DNA from 2 places in the Pseudomonas sp. KK18 genome. Region 1 is predicted to be linked to the other one. Evidence: predicted binding sites of a transcription regulator. Region 1 holds the regulator's gene; the other holds the start of a gene.
What was found. Region 1 encodes FliA, which starts transcription of late flagellar genes. Its sites were predicted from a motif close to CTAAAGTTTNNNNNNNNNNNGCCGNTAA; they were not measured.

Region 1 (4,386 bases):
GCGCCGTCATCAGTTGGTCAGCCGGGCTGTCAGCGTGCAAATGCAGGAAGAACCCAGTGAGGAAGCTATGGCTGACATGTTTGCTGACCTCTACCACAGCCCGAACAAGCGAGTTGGCTGAGGCATCATGGCTTTCTATTTAAAAATGACAGTGAAAAGTATCTACATCGATGGCCTGCCAGCAGTTCGCGCGGCCAACTTATGTAGCCTGCGTCTAAGCAAGACAAGGTAAAGAAATAAAATGGGCAGCATGCATCCCGTACAGGTGATCGCGGTGACCGGCGGCAAAGGTGGCGTCGGAAAAACTAACGTGTCAGTGAATTTGTCCCTGGCCCTGGCAGAGCTTGGCCGTCGCGTCATGCTGCTGGATGCTGACCTGGGGCTGGCGAACGTCGACGTTCTGCTGGGACTGACGCCCAAACATACCCTGGCCGATGTCATCGAAGGCCGCTGTGAGCTGCGCGACGTACTGTTGCAAGGCCCCGGCGGGATTCGCATCGTGCCGGCCGCTTCCGGCACCCAGAGCATGGTGCACCTGAGCCCGGCGCAACATGCCGGCCTGATTCAGGCGTTCAGCGACATCGGCGACAACCTCGACGTGCTGGTGATCGACACCGCCGCCGGGATAGGCGAATCCGTGGTCAGCTTCGTGCGCGCAGCCCAGGAAGTGTTGCTGGTGGTGTGCGACGAACCCACCTCGATCACCGACGCCTACGCCCTGATCAAACTGCTCAACCGCGACTACGGCATGAACCGCTTCCGCGTGCTGGCCAACATGGCCCAAAGCCCGCAGGAAGGGCGGAATCTGTTCGCCAAGTTGACCAAGGTCACGGATCGCTTCCTCGATGTCGCCTTACAATACGTTGGCGCAGTTCCTTACGACGAGTGTGTGCGCAAGGCCGTGCAAAAGCAGCGTGCGGTCTATGAAGCGTTCCCTCGTTCGAAGTGCGCATTGGCGTTCAAGGCTATTGCCCAGAAGGTCGATACCTGGCCGTTGCCCGCCAATCCCCGGGGGCATCTGGAGTTTTTCGTCGAGCGATTGGTGCATCAGACGAGCGCAGGACCGGTGCTATGACAGCCAGCGGCTACAACCTTTACAAGAAGTCGGCACGTGACAGTCAAGTCGAATTGATCGAGCGCTATGCGCCCCTGGTCAAGCGCATTGCCTATCACCTGCTGGCGCGCTTGCCTGCCAGCGTGCAGGTCGAAGACTTGATCCAGGCCGGGATGATCGGCCTGCTTGAAGTGTCGACCAAGTACGACGCGAGCAAGGGCGCGAGTTTCGAGACATACGCGGGTATCCGTATCCGTGGGGCCATGCTCGATGAAGTGCGTAAAGGTGATTGGGCGCCGCGATCAGTGCACCGCAATACGCGGATGGTGAGTGACGCAATTCGCTCAATTGAAGCAAAAACCGGTCGCGACGCTAAAGATCATGAAGTTGCGGCCGAACTCCAATTGAGTCTCGACGATTACTACGGGATTTTGAACGATACCTTGGGCAGCCGGCTGTTCAGTTTCGACGACCTTTTACAGGATGGCGAACATGAAGGGCTGCACGAGGACGGCGCGAGTGCCCATCTCGAACCGTCACGGGACCTGGAAGATGAACGCTTCCAGAGCGCGCTGGCGGACGCGATAGCCAATTTGCCGGAGCGTGAGCGACTGGTGTTGGCGCTGTACTACGACGAAGAGCTGAACCTCAAGGAAATCGGTGAGGTCCTGGGGGTCAGCGAATCGCGGGTCAGCCAGTTACACAGCCAGTGCGCGGCCCGCTTGCGGGGGCGTTTGGGAGAGTGGCGAGCGCGCTGACAGGCAGTGTGGGGACACTGCGAACGATACCGTCCAGGCCCTGCGCCCGGACGGGCTTGGCCCGTGGTGCGCCCCCGGTAGTCCTTTTTGTGTAACGCCTGTTGATTGATATGGCGCGCCCAGGTGCTGGGCGCGTTTAAGACTGCTTGGAGGTCGAATTGGACAAGAACATGAAAATCCTCATCGTTGATGACTTCTCAACGATGCGGCGGATCATAAAAAACCTGTTGCGTGACCTTGGGTTCACTAACACGGTCGAGGCGGATGACGGTATTACGGCGATTCCGATCCTCAACAGCGGGAGCATCGACTTTCTGGTAACGGACTGGAACATGCCGGGCATGACCGGTATCGATCTGCTGCGCCACGTGCGCGCTGATGAAAAACTGCGCAGCCTGCCTGTGCTGATGGTGACCGCTGAAGCCAAGCGTGAACAGATCATCGAAGCCGCCCAGGCCGGGGTCAACGGCTACGTGGTCAAGCCATTCACTGCACTGGCCTTGAAAGAGAAGATCGAAAAGATCTTCGAACGCATCGGTCATTGATGCTGCCACGGGGGAGCTATGGAGCATAAAGAATCATCGCAGGCCGACTTTGAGTCGACCCTGAAAAAACATGCTCATCAACTCGTCGAAAGCCTTGAAAGAGGCCAGTTCGGCGACGCGGTGCAGTTAATCCATGAGCTCAACCAGACCCGTGACCGCGGCCTGTACCAGGAAGTGGGCAAGCTCACCCGTGAGTTGCACAGTGCGATAGTCAATTTTCAGATTGACCCGCACATGCCCCAGGCTGAGGAAATCTCGCAGATCACGGATGCCACCGAACGCCTGTCCTACGTGGTCAGGCTGACTGAGGCGGCGGCCAACCGCACCATGGACCTGGTGGAAAACGCCACGCCTCTGGTCAACGGTATGGCCAGTGAAGCCAAGGCCCTGAGCACTGACTGGGGCCGGTTCATGCGTCGGGAAGTGGGCGCTGAGGAGTTTCGTGAGCTGGCGCGTCGGGTCGAGGGCTTTTTGTCCCGCAGCGAGCAGGAAAACCGCACGGTTTCCAGCAACCTCAATGACATTCTGCTGGCCCAGGATTACCAGGACCTCACCGGTCAGGTGATCAAGCGTGTGACCCAACTGGTCACCGAAGTGGAAAGCAACCTGCTCAAACTGGTGTTGATGGCGGGCCAGGTCGACCGGTTTGCCGGCATCGAACATGACCGCGCAGCGATCCTTTCTGAAAAAGATCCACAAAAACACCTCGCCAAGGGTGAAGGTCCGCAGATTCATGCCGATAAACGTGAAGACGTTGTATCCGGGCAAGACGACGTAGACGATTTGCTGTCCAGTTTAGGCTTCTAAGGAGCACACCCATGAGCTTCGGCGCCGATGAAGAAATCCTTCAGGATTTCCTTGTAGAGGCCGGCGAAATTTTAGAGCAACTGTCCGAACAACTGGTCGAGCTGGAAAGCCGACCGGATGATGCGAACCTGCTCAATGCAATTTTTCGCGGTTTTCATACTGTAAAAGGGGGCGCCGGCTTCCTCCAGCTCCACGAGCTGGTGGAGTGCTGTCACATCGCCGAGAACGTGTTCGACATCCTGCGCAAGGGTGAGCGGCACGTCGACTCGGAACTGATGGACGTGATCCTGGAAGCACTGGACGCGGTCAACGGCATGTTCAGTGAAGTGCGCGAGCGCGCACCGATCACTGCCGCCACGCCGGAACTGCTGGCCGCTCTGGCGCGCCTGGCGGAACCTGCGGCCAACGCTCCCGTGGTGGAAGCGGTGGCTGAGCCGGTTGCCGAGCCTGCGGGCGACGTGACCGACAGCGAATTTGAACAACTGCTGGACTCGCTGAACGCCGTCAAGGCCGAAGCCGAAGCGCCGGCAGCCAGTGCGCCGGCCATGGTGCCGACCACCGAAGACATTACTGACGCCGAGTTCGAGTCGTTGCTCGACCAGTTGCACGGCAAGGGCCAGTTTGCCCCGGACGCGGTGGCCGCAGCGCCAGCGCCAACGGAAGCCGCGGCGCCCGTCAGCAATGAAATCACCGACGACGAATTTGAAGCGCTGCTGGACCAGTTGCACGGCAAAGGCTCGTTTGCCGCCGAGGCTCTGCCGGAAGTCGCCGCAACGGCCGCCGCGCCTGCGGCACCCGCTGCTGCGCCGGCCGCCGATGGACTGATCTCCGATCACGAATTCGAAGCCCTGCTGGATGAACTGCACGGCAAGGGCAAGTTCACCGAAGTGGTCGGCGCTGCTGCACCGGCTGCTGCCGCGGCTGTCGCAACACCGGCTCCTGCCGCCAAGGCTGCCGCGCCTGTCGCAGCGAAAGCGGCTCCGGCTCCGGCTCCAGCACCGGCCCGGGCTGCCACGGCTGCCCCGGCCCCGGACAAGCAACCGGCCAGTGAAGCCGAAACCACCGTGCGGGTTGATACCGCGCGCCTGGACGACATCATGAACATGGTCGGCGAACTGGTGCTGGTGCGTAACCGCCTGGTGCGCCTGGGCCTGAACAGTGGCGACGAGGCCATGCAAAAGGCCGTGTCGAACCTCGACGTGGTCACCGCAGACTTGCAGAC
Region 2 (4,386 bases), 2.5 Mb from region 1:
TGCCCTTCGGCGTAACGCGCAGCGCTGGTGAGGTCCACCAGGATCAGGTGTTCGGCATCGAGGCGACCGAGCAGGTCACTGGCCTCGATGACCAGCGGCAAGCCAGAGAAGTCAGGCATGTGAGGTCTCCTGGGCATAAAAATTGGGCGCTAAGGGAGGGCGATTGTAGCGCAAGCGTCAGGCACTGCGGTTGGTAAAGCTGTGCAGGGCCTTTTCGATGCATTGGGCGGTTTTGCCGAAGGCCTGCACGGTGGTTTCCGAGAACGGCCCGCCGCCCTGGTCGGCCACCATCAGCATCACCACCCGGCCATTGCAACTCAGGGAGCGCAGCAGCAGGTGTTCGCCCTTGAACAGGCGGCGCAGTTCCGGCGGCAGCAGTGCCGAGAACTGGGCGTGGTTGTCGGGGTTGAGGCGCACCTGGGCGGACTTGGCCAGCAGGCGTTGCAGCAGGGTGCTTTGCGCCACGTCGAGGCTCATGTGGTCGGCGTCCTTCGGCAGGCCGTCGACTTGATGCACACGTAGCGTGCTCAAGGTTTTGTCCGCCATCAGCAGCATCACCCGTTGCATGCCGCAGGCCACGAGGGCTTCCTTGGCGCAGGTGGTCAGGTGCATGGCATTGGCAAAGCGGCTCGGCTCTACGAGCAATTCGGTGCAGCGCTTGCGCCAGATCGCCAGGGACTCGGCGGTGGGTGGCGGTGCCGGCAGCAAGCCGTGGTGAACGCGCTGCACATCCCATGGCCAGATCAACGACAGCGCCGGGTGCCACAGGTCGCGCATCAGGGTGCTGCGGGCGCTGATCGCCGCGTGTTGGTGGGACTGTTGCTGCACTTCGGCCAACGGTTGCTGCAGGTAAAGCGCAGTGAGGTATTGCCAGCGCTGGGTGTGCGGGCAGGTCCAGGACTCCTGCGCCGCCAGCGCCAGGCCGTTGGCCAACAGCACAGTGTTGGCCGGCTGGTTCAGCCAGCGGCGCAGGTTCGGGTCGGCATCCAGCAACTGCTGTTGGCGCAACGGCTCGTCTTCACGGGCAATGCTCAGCGCCTTGACCAGCAAGCGTTGTTCCGTCAGCAGCAACGTATAACCCTGGGATACCCAGATCGGCAGGCGCCAGGTGTTGGTCAACCCCAGGCACAGGTCCAGCAGGCGTACGCCGAACAGCTCCTGTTCGACTGTGCGGGCCGATTCGCCCTTGTGAATCACCCGCAGCTCCCATTCTTCCAGCAGCTTGGGATAGGCAATCGCCATCGGCCACAGCGGCGAAAGGAACAGCAGGCTGCCCCAGTGAATGTCTTGCCACAACCGCGCCAGGCGGCTGGCGAACAGGCCGCTGGCTTGTTGCGACGCGTGCTGGCTGATCATCTGCAGCTGGCGCAGCGCCACGGGGATTTCATTCAGCGGCACGGAAGGCAGGCGCCGCAGCAACTCCTCGGTGCGCTTGAGGCCGAGGCGATTGATCGCCACTTCGAGGTTTTCTGCCGGCTCCGCGAGGCTGCCGTGGGCCTGGTTGTTGGCCTCGCGCATCACGCTCAGCACCAGCGCCGGGCTGTTCTGCATCAGCTCTGCAATATCCCGCAACGAACTGCGGTTGTCGCCGATGGCCTTGCAAACCCGGTCGTGGCTCGCCTGTGGAACAGGCAACAGCACATCGTCCAGGCGCTTTATCCAAGCGGCGAGAGTGGCGGGTTTTTGAGTTGGGACTGTCGTTTCATTTGCCATGATTGGGGCGCGATCATCACTTGCGGTCAACACGCCCGGGACGGGCCGAACTGGTTTTTCGCCATAACGGGCTATAGTCTGGCGCAGATTTGCCGATAAGTAGAACAAGAGTTTTCAACTCTTGCGAATATGACCCTGAACCCGACGGCGCAAGTACTCATCCCCTATGGCTAAAATTATCGGCATCATCGTCGTCATCGCGAGCGTGCTCGGCGGATACGTCCTTTCCCACGGCAAGATTGCGGCGCTGATCCAGCCTTTCGAAGTGCTGATTATCGGCGGTGCGGCGTTCGGCGCATTCCTGCAGGCCAACCCCGGCTACATGACGATGCACGTGATCAAGAAGTCGCTGGGCATGTTCAGCTCGCGCTTCTCCCACACCTTCTACCTGGAAGTGCTGGGGCTGATCTACGAGATCCTCAACAAGAGCCGCCGCGAAGGCATGATGGCCATCGAAGGCGACATCGAGGACGCCGCGGCGAGCCCGATTTTTGCCAAGTACCCGGCCGTGCTCAAAGACGAGCGCATGACCGCCTACATCTGTGATTACCTGCGCATCATGTCGTCCGGCAACATGGCGCCCCATGAGCTGGAAGGCCTGTTCGACATGGAACTGTTCAGCCTCAAGGAAGAGCTGGAGCACCCATCCCACGCCGTGACCGGCATCGCCGACGGCATGCCCGGTTTCGGTATTGTTGCCGCGGTGCTCGGGATCGTGGTGACCATGGCCTCCCTCGGTGAAGGCGACCAGAAAGCCATCGGCATGCACGTAGGTGCGGCACTGGTAGGTACCTTCTTCGGTATTCTCGCGGCCTACGGTTTCTTCGGCCCGCTGGCCACGTCCCTGGCCCACGATGCCAAGGAAGAAGTGAATCTGTACGAAGCCATCAAGGCCTGCCTGGTGGCTTCGGCTTCCGGCATGCCGCCATCGTTGGCAGTGGAGTTCGGGCGCAAGGTTCTGTATCCGAAGCACCGTCCAAGCTTCGCTGAGCTGGAACAAGCGGTTCGCGGTCGCTAAGCCATGGAAAACAACCAGCCGATCATCATCAAGCGCGTCAAGCGCTTCGCTGCGGGGCACCATGGCGGCGCCTGGAAAATCGCCTTCGCCGACTTTGCGACGGCGATGATGGCGTTCTTCCTGGTGCTGTGGCTGATGTCCACTGCCACGCCGGAACAGAAGATCGCCATCGCCGGTTACTTCAAGGACCCCATCGGTTTCTCCGAGAGCGGCACGCCTTTTGTGATCGACCTCGGTGGTTCGCCGCAACTGGCGCCCGAGCGCACCATCAACCCGGAAATCAAGACCGACTCGCCCCAGGAAAAGATCCCGATCGAGCGCGACACCGTCGAGAGCATGGCCGAACAGGTCGAGCAGGAACGCCTGGAATTGCTGCTGCAGGAACTGCAAACCAAGGTTGAGGAAAACCCGCAACTGCTGAAGTTCAAGGACCAGATTTCCTTCGAGATCACCCCGGATGGCTTGCGCATCCAGATCACGGACGCCGCCAACCGGCCGATGTTCGATTCCGGCAGTGCACGCTTGAAGCCGTACTTTGAAGACATCCTGCTGGCCATGGCCGACACCATCAAGGCGGTGCCGAACAAGATCAGCATCAGCGGCCACACCGACGCCAAGCCGTATGCAGGCCAGGGCGACTTCGGCAACTGGGAGCTCTCGGCCAACCGGGCCAATGCCGCGCGTCGTGCACTGGTGGCCGGCAGCTATCCGGACCCGCAAGTGGCACGGGTGGTGGGGTTTGCTTCCTCGCAGCTGTTTGATCCCAAGGATCCGTTCAACCCGATCAACCGACGCATCGATATCGTCGTACTGACCAAAAAGGCCCAGCGGGCGATTGAAGGCGAACCGCCTGCGACGCCACCGGTACCGACCCAGGGTGAAGGCGCGCCGGGCGAAGTGCCGGCAGACCCGAACGCACTGCCGCCCGAGCAGGAGCCGCTGCCAGCCCATGAGCTGCGGCAGAAGCTGAACCTGTTTGACGATGGCGGTGTGAAGGATCCGACTCAGCCAGCCACTGGCTCGTAAGCAGATACAAAAAGGCCGCGATGATCGCGGCCTTTTTGTATCTGCTACATCCTGTAGGAGCGAGCTTGCTCGCGATGGACGTTAACGATGACGCGTGCTCTCTGAATGCACGCGGCGCCCTCAAGCTTTTCGCGAGCAAGCTCGCTCCTACATGTTAATAGCTGGTCTCGGGCAAGCTGGCGATGATCGAGCGATAGCTGTTCATTCGCTGCTGCTGCACGCGGCCGTCTTCCAGTGCCTTGAGCAGGGCGCAACCTGGCTCGCGGTCATGTTTGCAGTCACGGAAGCGGCAGGTGCCGATCAAGTCGTTGAACTCGATAAAGCCCGCTTCAACATCGGCACGGCTCACATGGCCCAGGCCGAATTCACGGATGCCGGGGGAGTCGATCAGTTCACCGCCGCCCGGGAAGTGGAACAATCGCGCGGTGGTGGTGGTGTGGGTGCCCTGGCCGGACAGCTCCGACAATGGACCCACACGGGTTTCGACTTCCGGCAACAGGCTGTTGACCAGGGACGACTTGCCCACACCCGACTGGCCGACGAACACGCTGATGCGCCCGTCCAGTTCAGTCTGTAACTGTTCCATGCCATTGCCGTGATGCGCCGAGACTTCCAGCACCGGGTAGCCG

Region 2: motA (flagellar motor stator protein MotA) is a predicted target of FliA. The motif match lies at 1,785-1,812, and genes of this name have one in related genera.

What each region holds. Positions count from the first base shown of each region.
Region 1 is NZ_CP146605.1:5,364,308-5,368,693, reverse strand. Features, by position in the region: gene flhF (flagellar biosynthesis protein FlhF) at 1-121, shown strand, start outside; gene fleN (flagellar synthesis regulator FleN) at 242-1,075, shown strand; gene fliA (RNA polymerase sigma factor FliA) at 1,072-1,812, shown strand; gene V6607_RS24045 (chemotaxis response regulator CheY) at 1,983-2,357, shown strand; gene V6607_RS24040 (protein phosphatase CheZ) at 2,376-3,164, shown strand; gene V6607_RS24035 (chemotaxis protein CheA) at 3,176-4,386, shown strand, end outside.
Region 2 is NZ_CP146605.1:618,912-623,297, forward strand. Features, by position in the region: gene V6607_RS02705 (rhodanese-like domain-containing protein) at 1-119, opposite strand, end outside; gene V6607_RS02710 (HDOD domain-containing protein) at 178-1,713, opposite strand; gene motA (flagellar motor stator protein MotA) at 1,880-2,731, shown strand; gene motB (flagellar motor protein MotB) at 2,735-3,757, shown strand; partial or broken gene V6607_RS02725 (outer membrane lipoprotein carrier protein LolA) at 3,778-3,909, shown strand; gene rsgA (small ribosomal subunit biogenesis GTPase RsgA) at 3,912-4,386, opposite strand, start outside.